3 regions of the Vibrio misgurnus genome follow, and region 2 is predicted to be linked to each of the others. Evidence: predicted binding sites of a transcription regulator. Region 2 holds the regulator's gene; each other region holds the start of a gene.

Region 1 (5,720 bases), 1.2 Mb from region 2:
GCTGCAAAAAAAATCAGCCACTCTTTCTCGTCAAGTTTTATTCGGTTTAATGCTTGGTAGTGCCTTTGGTTTGGCTCTACAAGTAATTCTAGGTGAAGGCCATTTGGCCATTCAAGAGACTCTGTCTTGGATTGGCATTGTCGGCGATGGCTATGTCGGTTTGCTGAAAATGGTCATCATGCCACTGGTGCTGGTTTCGATGATTTCGGCGGTGGTACGCCTAGATAAAAATGGTTCACTTGGCAAAATTTCTGGTTTAACGATTGGTATTTTGCTGATCACCACAGCGATTTCAGCCTTGATCGGTATTGTGATCACCCAAGCTTTCGGCCTAACCGCTGAAGGGCTGATTACCGGTAGTCGTGAAACCGCGCGGATTGCCGTTTTAGAAAGCCGCGTATCCAGTGTGGCGGATCTCACCATTCCACAACTGCTGGTCAGCTTTATACCCACCAACCCGTTTGCCGATTTAACCGGTGCGCGTTCGACGTCTATTATCGCGGTGGTGATCTTTGGAGTGCTGACCGGTATTGCGGCACGTAAAGTGATTGCCGATAAACAAGAGCTCGCCACCCCAATTCGTACTTTTGTCGAAGCGGCACAAGCGATTGTGATGCGTCTAGTGAAAATGATCATGGCGCTGACCCCTTACGGGATTGCCGCACTAATGGCTAAAGTAGTGGCGACATCCAGTGCGGCAGATATTCTCAGTCTGCTCGGCTTTATCGTCGCCTCCTATGTGGCGATTGCACTGATGTTTGTGGTACATGGCCTACTGGTCGGGCTGGTTGGCGTCAACCCAACGGTTTACTTTAAAAACATCTGGCCAGTGCTGACCTTCGCGTTCACCTCACGCAGTTCAGCTGCGACCATTCCACTTAATGTGGAAGCACAAATCACCAAACTGAACGTGCCACCCGCGATTGCGAACCTTTCTGCGTCATTTGGTGCCACAATTGGTCAAAATGGCTGTGCTGGGATTTATCCTGCCATGTTGGCGGTAATGGTCGCCCCAACCGTAGGCATCAACCCACTTGATATTCATTTTATGCTATCACTGATCGCGATGATCACCATTAGCTCATTTGGTATCGCTGGGGTCGGTGGCGGTGCAACCTTCGCCGCTCTGATTGTGTTGCCAGCCATGGGCTTACCAGTAACGATTGCCGCGCTGCTGATCTCTATCGAACCGCTGATTGATATGGCGCGTACTGCACTTAACGTCTCTGGCTCGATGACCGCAGGCACAGTCACTAGCCGTTTGCTCAAGCAAACCACGTCAAGTGAGCCACAAACTCAACAAGCCTAAATTGCCCTTCTATTCAAGCCGATGCCCTGCATCGGCTTTTTGATGATAAAAAACCACAAATCCGCCGCAAGCCCCGAGCAGCAATTGCTATGTCAGAGACAGGATGGTCTAATAACCGCACCTTTCGCGATTTGGTCAGCCACATGCAGCAAGAACACCAACCCACTTTTTTCTTCCTCGATTATGAGACTTGGGGAGTTAATCCCGCGCAAGATCGTCCTAGTCAGTTTGCCGGTGTTCGAACCGATATGGATTTCAACATCATTGGCGAGCCGCTGGTAATTTACTGTCAATTGCCGAATGATTATTTACCTGGCCCAGAAGCGGCGCTGATCACTGGCATTACCCCACAAACCGCTAACCAGCAAGGTTTGCCTGAACCGGAATTTATTGCACGGATCCACGCGGAGCTCTCCACGCCAAATACCATTAGCCTTGGCTATAACAGCATCCGTTTTGATGATGAAGTGACTCGCTATACTTGCTATCGCAACTTTATTGACCCTTATGCCTGGAGCTGGCAGCACGGTAACTCGCGCTGGGATCTGCTTGATGTGATGCGCGCTTGTCACGCATTGCGCCCAGATGGGATCGTCTGGCCGGAAAATGAGCAAGGCTTTACCAGCTTTAAGTTGGAGCACCTTTCAGTGGCCAATGGCATAGAACACAGCAACGCGCACGATGCAATGGCCGATGTGCTGGCCACCATTGAGTTGGCCAAAAAAATTAAAGCGGCCCAGCCGAAGCTGTTTGAGTATTTTTTCACCATGCGCCACAAGCGTAAACTGACCGAATTGATTGATATTGTAAATCAAACTCCACTGATGCATGTTTCCGGCATGCTGGGGCGTGAGCGTCAATACACCAGTTGGATTGTGCCGATTGCTTGGCATCCCACCAACCAAAATGCAGTCATTGTGGTCGATTTGGCCAAAGATCCTCAGCCACTCTTCGATCTGGATGCGGAAACCTTGCACGATCGTCTTTATACTCGTTATGAAGATTTAGCCGCCGATGAACAGCCAGTGCCGGTGAAACTGGTGCATCTTAATAAGTGCCCAATCCTCGCGCCGGCCAAAACCCTAACCGCAGAGAATGCCGAGCAGATCGGTATTGATCGCGCCCAATGTCTGGCCCATTTGCAGTTGATCCGTCAGCATCCTGAAATTCGTGAAAAATTGGTCAACGTATTTAGTCAATCACGGGAGTTTAGCCAAGCACAAGATGTGGATAGCCAGCTGTACGATGGATTCTTCTCACCCGCCGATCGCGCCGCAATGGAGATCATCCGCACCACCGACCCCGACTATCTCGCTAGTTTAGCGATTCGCGTGGCCGATAAACGCATCGAGCCCCTGCTCTTTCGCTATCGCGCACGCCATTATCCACAAACGTTAAATGATAGTGAACAACGTCGCTGGGCAGCACATTGCCGCGACTATTTCGAACGCCATCTTGAGAGTTATATGCTTAATTTGGAAAACTTAGTTCTTGAACATCAAGCTGACCAAAAGAAAATGGCAATTCTAAAATCGGTTTACCATTACGTTGAACGACTGGCTTATTAACTTAACGTTTATTTTTTACTTGCTGATGTGAACCATGCTGAAAACAATCGCGCAATACGTGGTCTCGATGGGACTGATTTTCCTCTGTCTGCTTGCCGGCGTCCATTTACAAACTTGGCTCGGCATTGCTATTCCTAGCAGTATCTTAGGCTTACTGATTTTATTTGCTCTGATGGCCAGCGGCTTAGTGCCGGTAGAATGGGTTAAACCGAGTGCCAGCTTATTTATTCGCTATATGATCCTGCTGTTCGTGCCGATCAGCGTTGGTTTAATGGTACATTTCGATACTTTAGTCGCCAATATCGCTCCAATTTTAGCCGGTGCGATTGGTGGCACATTATTGGTGATGGTCACGCTAGGTCTGCTACTCGATCGTCTACTCAAGAAGGGAAAAAAATCATGTGGTTGATTGTCACCCTACTGGTCTTTTTTAGCGCGCGCTGGGTAGCGCAAAAATGCAATACACCATTAGCCAATCCGTTACTGATCAGCATTGGTCTGCTGATCCCGTTGTTGACTTATCTTGATGTGCCGTTTGACACCTACTACGCCGACAACCAGTGGCTGAGTTATTTACTGCAACCGGCCGTGGTGGCTTTGGCATACCCACTGTATGAGCAGCTACCACAAATTCGCGCCAACTGGCGAATTATCACCTTTGCCTGTGGCGTAGGCAGTGTGATGTCGATGATCACCACCAGTGTGATTGCAGTTAGTATGGGCGCAGATAGTCAACTGATCGCCGCATTAATGGGCAAATCGGTCACCACTCCGATCGCGATGGAAGTGACTCGTCAATTAGGGGGCGAGCCGGCTATTGCGGCCATTTTAGTGCTTCTGGTTGGGTTATTTGGCGCAATCCTCGCTTATCCGATTTACCAACTGCTCAACATTACTCACCCGATTGCTAAGGGGCTGACCATGGGCACGGTATCACACGCGTTAGGTACCGCGAGCTGCGCAGAAAAAGATCCGCGTGATGCCGCCTTTAGCTCATTGGCACTGGTGGTATGCGGCATTATTACTTCGCTATTAGCCCCAAGCCTGTTTGCTTTGGCTCTGTGGTTGCAATAGATCTGTGGTTGCAACAAAACTCTCGTTGCGATAGCACTGGCTAATAACACCGATCGCTAACTAGGGTTAGCAACCAAATACCCGCCCACAACGTTCGTGAATCGACCTCATTCGCGTGACCTCACTCTAATAATGTAATTATTGGTAAAATTACATTATTAGGTGTGACTTTTATCACCTTATTAAATCTGATATTGCCTAAAATAAGTAGCCATGTAACCAAAAGGAATCAAAATGAGAGACCGTATTGAGCAAGCATTACAAACAATGCCGGCTTCTTTTGCCCCATATCTACGTGAATTGGTATTCGCCGAGGATTTTGGTGCCACTTTCTCTGTCGAGCAGTATCAACAACTGTTAACCCTCTCTGGGCTAGAAGATGCCGATCTGCGCATTGCGCTGCTTCCACTGGCGGCCGCTTACTCTTACGCACCCATCTCTGAATTCTATGTCGGTGCTATCGTGCGCGGCGTTTCTGGGCGTCTGTATTTGGGCGCCAATATGGAATTTACTGGCACCCAATTAGGCCAAACGGTGCATGCCGAACAATGCGCGATCAGCCACGCGTGGATGCAAGGTGAAACGGGAGTAGCGGACATCACCATCAACTTTAGCCCTTGTGGACACTGCCGCCAGTTTATGAATGAGCTCACCACGGCAGCATCGCTCAATATTCAATTACCCAACCGTGCGGCAAAAAGCTTACAACAATATCTGCCTGAATCATTTGGTCCAGCCGATTTAGGCATTCAAGATGGTTTGATGGCTCCCATCAATCACGGCCAAAGCTGTAACGATGATGATGAGCTGATCCAACACGCGGTGCGCGCAATGAACCGTAGCCACTCGCCTTATACCCACAACTTGAGTGGAGTCGCCCTACACATGCGCAATGGTCGTGTATTCTTAGGGGCTTATGCGGAAAATGCGGCGTTCAACCCAAGCTTGCCGCCACTACAAGTCGCGTTAGCACAACTGATGCTCAATGGTGAATCTTTTGCAGAGATCCAAGCGGCCGCCCTAGTAGAAAGCTGCAACGGTAAAATTAGCCATCTCGCTGATACCCAAGCCACCCTAGAAGTGCTGAATCCCGACATTCCTCTCGCCTACTTATCACTCTAATCATCTGAAGAGGCGATCCGCCTCTTTTTTTTGCAAACGGCTCACCCACCGTTTTCGCCATAAAACTGTCATCAACTTGACGCGATTAATGGTTAATCTGGCGGGCTACAGCGGGAAGCAAACGTTTTCTTTTGCATTTCGTTCCAGTATGATGGCCGCTGTTTTTGCTAATGTGACTGAATGATTATAAGGATTGTCTATGTTTGGGACTGCTACTCGGGATAACGCAACACGAGTACTTTTACTTGGCTCTGGAGAACTGGGCAAAGAAGTTGCCATTGAGTGCCAACGCCTAGGCCTCGAAGTCATCGCCTGTGATCGTTACGCCGATGCACCTGCCATGCAGGTCGCCCATCGCAGCCATGTGTTCGATATGCTCGACGCCGATGCACTACAGCAAGTGATCGATCTAGAGAAACCGCACTTTGTCGTGCCTGAAATTGAAGCGATTGCCACCAGTAAATTGGTCGAATTAGAAGCGCAAGGCTTAAATGTCGTACCCAGCGCGCAGGCGACGTTACTCACTATGAACCGTGAAGGTATCCGTCGTTTAGCCGCAGAAGAGCTCGCGCTACCCACTTCCCCTTATCAATTCGCTGATAGCTATCCAAGTTTTGTCAGTGCCGTTGAAGCGATTGGTTTCCCTT
Region 2 (5,720 bases):
CTGGCACAAGCACTGATTTGCCGCTCAGATTTACTGCTGCTCGATGAGCCGACCAACCACTTAGATTTGGATGCGGTAATGTGGCTCGAACGTTGGTTACAAAGCTATCCTGGTACGCTGATCCTGATTTCCCATGACCGAGACTTCCTCGACCCAATCATCAACCGGATTGTGCATATTGAGAATCAGACCTTAAACGAATACACCGGTAACTACTCATCCTTTGAGCACCAACGCGCGCAAAAAATGCTCCAGCAACAAGCGGCCTATCAAAAGCAGCAAAAACAGATGGCGCACATGCAAAGCTATATTGATCGCTTCCGCTATAAAGCGTCGAAAGCTCGCCAAGCACAAAGCCGACTCAAAGCGTTAGAGCGGATGGAAACCGTGCTGCCAGCCCAATTTGATAACCCGTTCAGTTTTGAATTTCGTGAGCCAGCCGCGCTACCGAACCCGATCCTGATGATGGATCAAGTGGCGGCGGGCTACGGCGATAACTTAATTCTGGAAAAAATCCGTTTGAATTTGGTGCCCGGCAGCCGCATCGGTTTGCTTGGCCGTAACGGAGCCGGTAAATCAACCTTGATCAAACTGCTCTCTGGGGATCTGAAACCACAATCGGGTGACTGCAGCTACTCGCAAGGGGTAAAAATTGGCTACTTTGCCCAGCATCAGTTAGAAACCCTGCATCCGGAAGAGACGCCACTGCAACACATGATGCAAATCGCCCCCGATAAAAATGAGTTAGAGCTACGTAACTACTTAGGCAGCTTTGGGTTTCATGGTGAAAAAGCCCTCGAAAAAGTTGCGCCTTTCTCTGGCGGTGAAAAAGCCCGTTTAGTGCTGGCACTGATTGTATGGCAAAAGCCCAACCTACTGCTGCTCGACGAACCGACCAACCATCTGGATTTGGATATGCGTCAGGCGCTGACTTTAGCGTTGCAAAGCTATGAAGGCGCAATGGTGATCGTCAGCCACGATCGCTACTTACTGCGCGCCACCACCGATGATCTCTATTTAGTGCATGATCACCAAGTTGCGCCATTTGATGGTGACTTGAATGACTACTACAAATGGCTGACCGATCAGCAAAAAGCCGAACGCAAAGAAACCCAAACTAGCAGTAACACCAACAGCACCAACAGCACCAACAGCGCAGCGGCCAAAAAAGAGCAAAAGCGCCGTGAAGCCGATTTTCGTAAGCTCACCGCGCCAATTCGCAAAAAACTGACCCAGTTAGAAAATAAACTCGACCAACTGAACCAACAAGTCGGCGAAATGGAAAACCAGTTAGCGGATAGCGCCCTGTACCAAGTCGAAAATAAAGCCACCCTGACTGAGGTGTTGGCCAAACAAGCGGCCGCCAAATCCGAGCTAGAGCAAGTCGAACTAGCCTGGATGAGCGAACAGGAAATCTTAGAAGAGATGGAACAGCAATTTAACGCTTAAAGCACGCTAGCGCACAAACCGCCTAACCCCGACGCTGGTTATCTCGCTGGACCACTTGATGGACAGCGAGATAGCACAGACACTCGGCAACCTATTCGGTGAAAGCCGAGCAATCTGTTATCAAATCAAGAGGTATTGATGATCATCCCCTGGCAACAAATTGCGCCAGCAACACTCGACAATTTGATCCGAGAATTTGTGCTGCGTGAAGGTACAGATTATGGCGATATAGAAGTGTCACTGGAGGACAAAATAGCCCAAGTACGCGTTCAATTACAAACTGGGCAAGCGGCAATCGTCTATTCCGAATTGCATGAAAGCGTCGATATTAAATGCCAACCATTTTAACTCAGCAGTGACGACAACCTTGACCGTGCTATAGTCATTGAGCAACGGGAGCCAAGTGGGCACCCAATTCAAGGACTTAAGGACAAGGTTTGTCATGTCAGCTAAACACCCCATCATTGCGGTGACCGGCTCTTCCGGTGCCGGCACTACCACCACCTCAGAAGCGTTTCGTAAAATGTTCAATATAATGAACATTAAACCAGCATGGGTTGAGGGAGACAGCTTTCATCGCTTCACCCGCCCGGAAATGGATAGTGAAATCCGCAAAGCCCGCGAACAAGGTCGCCATATCAGCTATTTTGGTCCGCAAGCCAACGACTTCTCAGCGCTAGAAGAGTTCTTTCGTCAATATGGCAAAAGCGGCACCGGCCAAGTTCGCCGCTACTTGCATTCGTTTGACGAAGCCGTGCCATACCATCAAATCCCAGGCACCTTTACCCCTTGGCAAGCGCTGCCAGAAAACTCAGATGTGCTGTTTTATGAAGGCTTACACGGTGGTGTGGTTGATGGCGCAGTCAATGTTGCACAGCACGTTGATTTTCTGATTGGTATGGTGCCGATTGTTAACCTTGAGTGGATCCAGAAATACGTGCGTGATACCCGCGATCGTGGTCATTCACGTGAAGCAGTGATGGATTCGATCGTCCGTTCAATGGATGACTACCTCAACTTCATCACCCCACAATTTTCACGCACCCATATTAACTTTCAACGGGTACCGACCGTCGATACCTCCAACCCGCTCAACGCGAAAGGCATCCCAACCTTGGATGAGAGTTTTGTAGTGATCCGCTTCCGTGGCATTAAAAACGTTGATTTTCCATACCTATTGGCGATGATTGATGGCTCATTTATGTCACGCCATAACACCATCGTTGTGCCCGGCGGCAAGATGAGTTTTGCGATGGATTTAATTGTACGCCCACTGCTGCAGCAACTGATTGAAACCGGAAAAATTGGCTAGCTCCGACCAGTTATGAATGCTTACTTTTCATACCGTGATCATGTGCACATTTTTGCGTAGCAAATCAGGTCAGTGACACGATTAAAATCAAGAAATCATTTTGGAAAGACGCTACTATTCTCAATCGAAACATAAGAGAGCTTGCAGCACTAGGTAACACCTTTTATTCTAGTAAACCCAATTGAGGCTTCGCTAAAATATGGATAGCGGCAAGCGTACCCTGCAGAGGAAGTGAGATAATTATGGTTCTAGGTAAACCTCAAACCGATCCAACACTAGAGTGGTTTCTTTCACATTGTCACATTCATAAGTACCCATCAAAAAGCACACTGATCCACGCGGGTGAGAAAGCGGAAACGCTGTATTACATCGTTAAAGGTTCAGTCGCGGTACTGATTAAAGATGAAGAAGGTAAAGAGATGATCCTCTCTTACCTAAACCAAGGTGATTTCATCGGTGAACTGGGCCTCTTTGAAGAAGGCCAAGAGCGTACCGCTTGGGTTCGAGCTAAAACACCTTGTGAAGTGGCTGAAATCTCATTTAAGAAATTCCGTCAATTGATTCAGGTTAACCCTGATATTTTGATGCGCCTTTCAGGTCAAATGGCTCGCCGTCTGCAAGTCACTAGCCAAAAAGTGGGTGACTTGGCGTTCTTAGACGTCACCGGTCGGATTGCCCAAACTCTGCTCAACCTAGCACGTCAACCTGATGCTATGACCCACCCTGATGGCATGCAGATCAAAATCACCCGTCAAGAGATTGGTCAAATTGTTGGCTGTTCACGTGAAACCGTTGGCCGCATCCTCAAGATGCTAGAAGAGCAAAATCTGATCTCTGCTCACGGTAAAACTATCGTGGTGTACGGTACTCGCTAACTGTTGCGTGATCACCAGATCGATAAAAAGAGCCACCCTTTGCATTGGGTGGCTCTTTTTTTAGTTTAGTGTATCAGCGGATGACTAACCAACCAGCGTGGCGATAGCGCTATCTAAACGCGCCATCCCCTCGGCAATCTCTTGCTGACTAATGATTAATGACGGAGTAAAACGCACCACACTCGCTCCCGCCATCAAGACCAGCAAACCCTGCTGACCGGCAGCTTGCAGAATATCTCGTGCACGGCCCTGCCACTGTTCATTCAACACCGCCCCCAGCAATAAGCCTTTACCGCGCACTTCTTGGAATAGGTGATATTTTTGATTAATTTTTGCCAACTCCGCACGCATCCACTGCTCACGCTGCCGAACGCCAGCCAAAATATCTGGCTGGGACACAAAATCGACCACCGCTTCCGCCACCGCGCACGCTAATGGATTGCCACCATAAGTCGAACCGTGCACACCAACCTGCATATGTTGCGCAATTTTCGCCGTGGTCAAAATCGCACCAATCGGGAAACCACCACCAAGCGACTTGGCGGTGCTAAGAATATCCGGCGTGATCCCTAACCCTTGATAGGCATAAAAATCACCGGTGCGACCATTGCCAGTTTGTACTTCATCAAAAATCAGCAGCGCATGGTGTTTGTCACACAATTCGCGTACCGCTTGCACAAATTCGCCGCTGGGCGCAATAATCCCGCCTTCGCCCTGCAGCGGTTCCATCATCACCGCGCAAGTGCGATCAGAAATTTGTGCTTGTAACGCCGCCAGATCATTATAAGGCAGATGCACAATATCGCCCGGTTTAGGCCCAAAACCATCCGAATAGGCCGCTTGACCACCGACCGAAACGGTAAACAAAGTGCGACCATGAAACCCTTGATTAAAAGCAATGATTTCCGATTTTTCAGCGCCATACACATCCGCCGCATAACGACGAGCCAGTTTCAGGGCCGCTTCGTTAGCTTCCGCCCCCGAGTTAGCAAAAAAGACCTTTTCAGCAAAACTGACTTGAGTGAGTTTTTTGGCTAAACGCAGCGCTGGCTCATTGGTCATGATATTACTCAAATGCCATAGCTGATTGGCTTGATGGGTTAAGGCTTCAACCATCACTGGGTGGCAATGCCCCAAGCAACTCACCGCAATCCCACCAGCGAAATCGATATACTCCGCTCCGCTTTGATCCCAAACTCGTGCCCCACGACCTTTGACTGGGATAAACTCCATCGGGTTATAGCAAGGTACCATTACCTCATCAAACCAACTCCGATCGACACTCGCTTCCATCATCATTAACCACTCCCTTGCAACACTGCGCCACTAATGATTACTTATGCAATAAAAACGTTTTTTTATGAAGCTTTTTTTTATGAAAAATTGAAAATAGCTCAGAAAACGAAGCACTATACCCAAACAACTTGGAGTTGCAGCTAGGAGGCAAGTGAGTGAATCCCCATGAGCATAGGTAAACTATGTGATTGGGGTGAAGGAACGTAGCCAACACCACTGCAGCCTCAAGTAGGAAGGGTATCGCGCCGTAAGAAATTGGCCAACAACTGGTGACCCTGCTCGGTTTTAATCGACTCAGGGTGAAACTGCACTGCTTCTAGTGCTAGGCTTTTATGTTGAAAGCCCATGATTTCATCAACACGACCATCACTGAGCTCTGTCCATGCGGTTAGCTCAAAGCACTCCGGTAGCGTCTCATTTTTCACCACCAATGAGTGATAGCGAGTCACGGTCAGTGGATTATTCAGTCCAGCAAATAAGCCTTGTCCGCTATGGCGGATCAGCGAGGTTTTACCGTGCATCACCTGACGTGCGCGCACCACTTGACCACCAAACGCTTGCGCCATCGCTTGGTGCCCCAAACAGACACCTAAAATCGGTAGCTGGCCAGCAAAATGCTCAATCGCCGCCAGCGAAATGCCCGCCTCATTTGGGGTACAAGGCCCGGGAGAGATCACCAAATGGCTCGGCGCTAAAGCCTCAATACCATCGAGATCAATCTGATCATTGCGCACCACCTTAACCTTGGCCCCTAACTCACAGAAGTATTGATACAGGTTGTAAGTAAA
Region 3 (5,720 bases), 130 kb from region 2:
CCTTTTGCTGCAGCAGCTGCTTTCGCGTTCGCCAGAGAAACCGCTAGAATCGCGTTTGCACCGAAGTTTGATTTGTTTTCAGTCGCGTCTAGGTCGATCATGATTTGGTCAATAGCTGCTTGATCTTTTGCATCTTTGCCAACCAGAGCGTCTGCGATAGGGCCATTAACCGCAGCCAGCGCTTTCAGAACGCCTTTACCTAGGAAACGAGACTTGTCACCGTCACGCAGTTCAAGCGCTTCACGAGAACCAGTAGATGCACCTGATGGCGCAGCAGCCATACCTACGAAACCACCTTCTAGGTGAACTTCAGCTTCTACTGTTGGGTTACCACGTGAGTCGATGATTTCACGACCTAGAACTTTAACGATCTTAGACATTAATGTTTCCTCTCAATTGAATTTAAATGTCAAAACTAAAAGGGTAGCCACACAGCTAAAGTGACTACCCGTATCCTTTTACTTCAATTCACCGCGTTGGTACTGACCTGCTGCTTTAACAAAACCAGCAAACAGAGGGTGACCATCGCGTGGGGTTGAGGTGAATTCTGGGTGGAACTGCGCTGCAACAAACCATGGGTGAGCAGGGTTCTCAATCACTTCAACCAGCTTCTTATCTGCTGACAGACCAGAAACCTTCAAACCTGCTTTTTCAATCTGAGGACGCAGCAGGTTGTTCACTTCGTAACGGTGACGATGACGCTCATGAATCGTCGCACTGCCGTACATTTCATAGGCTTTGGTGCCTTTCTCAAGGTGGCACAGCTGTAAACCAAGACGCATAGTACCGCCAAGATCCGATTTTTCGCTGCGCTCTTCAACATTACCTTCACCATCAACCCATTCAGTGATAAGGCCTACCACTGGGTATTTGGTGCTTTTATTAAATTCAGTAGAGTGAGCACCTTCCATACCCGCAACGTTACGCGCGTATTCAATCAGTGCCACTTGCATACCTAGGCAGATACCAAGGTAAGGAATTTTGTTTTCACGCGCAAACTGTGCAGCGCAGATTTTACCTTCAATACCACGGTCGCCAAAGCCACCCGGTACCAAAATCGCATCCAGACCATTGAGCACATCAGTGCCTTTGGTTTCAACATCTTGCGAATCGATATATTTGATAGTCACATTCAGACGATTCTTCAGACCCGCATGTTTCAGCGCTTCGTTGACCGACTTGTAAGCATCTGGCAGTTCGGTGTACTTACCTACCATACCGATAGTCACGTCACCCGTTGGATTGGCTTCTTCGTAAATCACCTGTTCCCATTCCGACAGATCTGCTTCTGGCGCATTAATACCAAAGCGTGCACACACCAGATCATCCAGCCCTTGCGAGCGGATCAATTGTGGGATCTTGTAGATAGAATCGACGTCTTTCATCGAAATAACGGCTTTTTCTGGCACGTTACAGAACAGAGCGATCTTCTTACGCTCGTTGGCTGGGATCATGCGATCGCTACGGCACACCAGAATATCCGGTTGAATACCGATCGAAAGCAGCTCTTTGACCGAGTGTTGGGTTGGTTTGGTTTTCACTTCACCGGCAGCCGCGAGATAAGGCACTAGCGTTAAGTGCATAAACATCGCATTTTCACGGCCAACTTCGATCGCCAACTGACGGATCGCTTCCATAAATGGCAGTGATTCGATATCACCAACGGTACCGCCTACTTCAACGATCGCGATATCATGGCCTGCAGAGCCTGCAATCACGCGCTCTTTGATCGCGTTAGTAATATGAGGAATAACCTGAATGGTAGCACCGAGATAATCGCCACGACGCTCTTTGCGTAGTACGTCAGCGTAAACACGACCTGCAGTAAAGTTGTTACGCTTGGTCATCTTGGTACGAATAAAACGTTCGTAGTGACCAAGATCTAGGTCGGTTTCTGCGCCATCTTCCGTAACGAACACTTCACCGTGTTGAGTTGGGCTCATAGTGCCTGGATCAACGTTGATGTAAGGGTCAAGCTTCATCATGGTCACTTTAAGACCACGAGCTTCAAGAATCGCTGCAAGGGATGCCGCTGCAATACCTTTACCTAGAGAGGATACAACCCCGCCAGTAACAAAAATATAATTTGTCGTCATGTTTAACCTGAAATTGGTTGAATGAGGGAAATGAATTTCATCTGGACGGGACAAAACTATACCAGAACCCCCCCACTGCCACAACGTGAAATCTATCACACTCAATTTTTTATTTTTTGCTTCAAATCAAACCAAATTGATGCAAAGCCACCAAAACGAAGACCTGCCAACTTAGTTTTGCTGGCCGATTGGGCGTTTTTTTAGCGCCGAGTGATGATGTTGGCAACTCGGCTAACCCAGCCCGGTTATTGGTTATTTTCCGCCTGTTTGACTTGCTGCCAAAACTGATCGAGCTCTAACAAACTGAAATCTTGCAATGACTTATGTTGCGCTCTCGCTCGCTCTTCTACCCCTTGAAAACGGCGCACAAATTTAGCGTTGGCTTTGCTCAGCGCCATCTCAGGATCATGACCCAAATGGCGCACTAAATTGACGGTCGCGAACAATAAATCGCCTAACTCGAGTTCGACTTTTTGAGTATCCACATCCACTTGCAACGCTTCGTGCATCACCTCTTCGACTTCTTCGTATACCTTATCCACCACCGGGCCAACGCTATCCCAATCAAATCCATATTGAGCACATTTTTTCTGGATTTTATCCGCACGTGACAAGGCGGGTAACGAACGTGGCACCGCATCAAGGATGCTCTGTTGATGCTTGCCCGCCAGCGCTTTTTCTTTGGCTTTTTCTGCTTGCCAGTTGGCATCAATTTGCGCTTGATTATCAAATTGAGCATCCGCAAACACATGGGGATGGCGGCGAGTCAGCTTCTCATTCACTGTCTCAACCACATCACGAAACTCAAACAACCCCTGTTCTTTGGCCATTTGGCTGTAGAAAATCACCTGAAATAGCAGATCACCCAGCTCTTCACGCAAATTCGGCCAATCGCGCTGGGTGATGGCATCCACTACTTCAAACGTCTCTTCAATCGTGTACGGGGCAATCGTGTCAAAGGTTTGTTGTTTATCCCACGGGCAACCTGATTCAGGATCACGTAGACGACGCATAATTTGCTCAAGTTGTTCAATTGGGTGTGACATAGCTTGCCTTATATATGGAGATTTCATTTAACCTAAGCGTTTAACCAGCATCACATCTTTGATCTGTTCAATCCGCTTGGAAACTCGGGCTAGCGCTTCCACATTATTGACCTCAAGATCGAAATCCATCGTGATGATCTGCCGCTTATAGTCTGAGCGACTCTTCATGCTCGCCACTTTGATTTTTTCATTGGCGAGTAAGGTGGTGATATCTTTCAATAAGCCACTGCGCTCCATCGCCTCGATACGAACCGTCAGTAAGTAACTGCCAGCAAAACCGCTGCCCCATACGGTATCAATGATCCGCTCTGGTGCATGATGGCTCAGCTCTTCTAGCTGCTCACAATCGCTGCGATGCACGGAAATGCCTCGCCCTTGCGTAATATAACCGCGGATCTCATCGCCCGGGATCGGCTGACAGCAGCGTGCGAGGTGGGTCATCAGATTATCGACCCCCTCCACCACCACCGCATCTTTGTGCGGACGATGGGAGGTGAGCGTTTTGTTTTCCTGCAGCTTCTCAAGCACCAGCTTATCTTGCTGCTCAGCGGTCGGCTTATTAACTAATGCATTAATATGATTAACAATTTGGTTAATGCGCAGATCGCCACTGCCAATCCCAACATACATTTCATCCACACTGTTAACGTTAAAACGCTTGAGTGCATAAGCCTCGGCATGTTTCAGATTGGCACCAATTTTGGCGAGTTCACTCTCGAGAATTTCACGGCCAGCTTCGAGATTTTTCTCACGGCTCTGTTTGCGAAACCAAGCGTTGATCTTAGCCCGAGCACGCCCTGAGTGGACGAACCCTAGCGATGGGTTGAGCCAGTCTCGCGATGGATTAGGCTGCTTGGCGGTGATGATCTCCACCTGATCGCCCATCTGCAATTTATGGGTAAAGGGCACGATACGGCCCGCTACTTTGGCACCGATACAGCGATGACCGACTTCAGAATGGATGTGGTAGGCAAAATCGAGCGGAGTGGCGCCCATGGGTAAATCCACCACCTCACCTTTCGGAGTAAAGGCATACACCCGATCATCAAACACTTGGCTGCGCAGCTCATCAAGCATCTCGCCTGAATCGGACATCTCTTCTTGCCAATCGAGCAGTTTACGCAGCCATGTGATTTTCTCATCATAACCACTGCGGGCAGCGCTGCTGCCTTCTTTGTATTTCCAGTGTGCCGCGACCCCAAGCTCTGACTCTTCGTGCATCTGTTTGGTGCGGATCTGGATTTCGATGGTTTTGCCTTCTGGGCCTAAAATGACGGTATGGATCGATTGATAACCGTTCGGCTTAGGATTGGCGACATAGTCGTCGAACTCGTTCGGTAGATGACGATATTTGGTATGCACTATGCCAAGTGCGGCATAACAATCTTGCAGTTTTTCGGCAATAATTCGCACCGCTCGCACATCAAACAGCTCATCAAAGGCGAGACTTTTTTTCTGCATTTTGCGCCAAATGCTGTAGATGTGTTTGGGGCGGCCACTGACTTCGGCATTGATCTCCGCCAGTTGCATCTCAGCACGTAAATCGTCGACAAAGTCACGAATATACTGCTCGCGTACAATCCGCCGCTCGGATAACTGTTTGGCAATCTGCTTGTACGTCTCGGGCTGCTGATAACGAAACGCGTAATCTTCCATTTCCCATTTCAGTTGCCCAATCCCGAGTCGGTTGGCTAACGGCGCATAGATATTGGCACACTCTTTGGCCGCCACACGGCGCACATCATCCGGCTCATTTTTCACTTCACGCAGATTACAGATCCGCTCGGCCAGCTTGATCACGACGCTGCGAAAATCATCCACCATCGCGAGCAACATCCGGCGAACGTTATCCACTTGAGCGGAAGCTTCACTGCCATGCAAGGTGACATTGAGCTGACCAATCGCCGCCATCTCTTCCACACCTTGGATCAATTTCAGCACTTCTCGTCCATAGCTCTCTTGCAGCGATTCGCTATCTAACACGCCACTGCTGGCGATAGGAAACAGCAAAGCGGCCACCAACGTTGGGCGATCCATCGACAAGGTGATCAAAATTTCGATCATTTCGCGCCCACGCCATAGCAGCAGCGGGCCTTGTGAATGGGTAGCCAGCAACTGCTCACAATCGCGATACACCTCGGTCAATTTCGCCGCGGTTTTCGCCTCTTGTGCGAGACTGGTGATCCATGTTGCGAGTTCAAACTGTTGATCTGGGTTTAAGTGTGCGCTGCGTACCGCAACCATTGATATCATCCTAATAATTGTCTTTGTTAGCCTTCGACCGACGCCTCAATAAACCGTTTAGCGATTAGCCCTTTTTTACAAACAGTGCCATCGATTCGAGATGGCTGGTATGCGGGAACATATCCAACATACCTAATTTTTCTAAGCGAAATCCTTGGCTTAATAAGCTTTGACTATCACGAGCCAATGTCGCGGGATTACACGAGACATACACCACCCGCTCAGCCCCGAGAGCCGCCAATTGTTGTACTATACCTTCCGCTCCCGCTCGCGCAGGATCGAGCAGTACTTTAGCAAATTTCTGCTGCGCCCATGAGGCGCGTGTCATATCTTG

Evidence for each region. Region 2 encodes CRP, which controls carbon source genes, mostly activating them, when cyclic AMP is high. Its sites were predicted from a motif close to TGTGANNNNNNTCACA; they were not measured.
Region 1: the regulator CRP is predicted to act here: its motif matches at 4,066-4,081, upstream of cdd (cytidine deaminase).
Region 3: the regulator CRP is predicted to act here: its motif matches at 2,181-2,196, upstream of pyrG (CTP synthase).

Annotation. Positions count from the first base shown of each region.
Region 1 covers NZ_CP113241.1:1,053,560-1,059,279, reverse strand. The annotation lists gene OOK74_RS05085 (L-cystine transporter) at 1-1,309, shown strand, start outside; gene sbcB (exodeoxyribonuclease I) at 1,453-2,877, shown strand; gene OOK74_RS05075 (CidA/LrgA family protein) at 2,912-3,286, shown strand; gene OOK74_RS05070 (CidB/LrgB family autolysis modulator) at 3,277-3,951, shown strand; gene cdd (cytidine deaminase) at 4,186-5,073, shown strand; gene purT (phosphoribosylglycinamide formyltransferase 2) at 5,273-5,720, shown strand, end outside.
Region 2 covers NZ_CP113241.1:2,213,242-2,218,961, forward strand. The annotation lists gene OOK74_RS10170 (ABC transporter ATP-binding protein) at 1-1,449, shown strand, start outside; gene OOK74_RS10175 (YheU family protein) at 1,588-1,797, shown strand; gene OOK74_RS10180 (phosphoribulokinase) at 1,892-2,761, shown strand; gene crp (cAMP-activated global transcriptional regulator CRP) at 3,004-3,636, shown strand; gene OOK74_RS10190 (aspartate aminotransferase family protein) at 3,721-4,935, opposite strand; gene OOK74_RS10195 (aminodeoxychorismate/anthranilate synthase component II) at 5,157-5,720, opposite strand, start outside.
Region 3 covers NZ_CP113241.1:2,078,501-2,084,220, forward strand. The annotation lists gene eno (phosphopyruvate hydratase) at 1-380, opposite strand, end outside; gene pyrG (CTP synthase) at 459-2,096, opposite strand; gene mazG (nucleoside triphosphate pyrophosphohydrolase) at 2,342-3,142, opposite strand; gene relA (GTP diphosphokinase) at 3,170-5,386, opposite strand; gene rlmD (23S rRNA (uracil(1939)-C(5))-methyltransferase RlmD) at 5,451-5,720, opposite strand, start outside.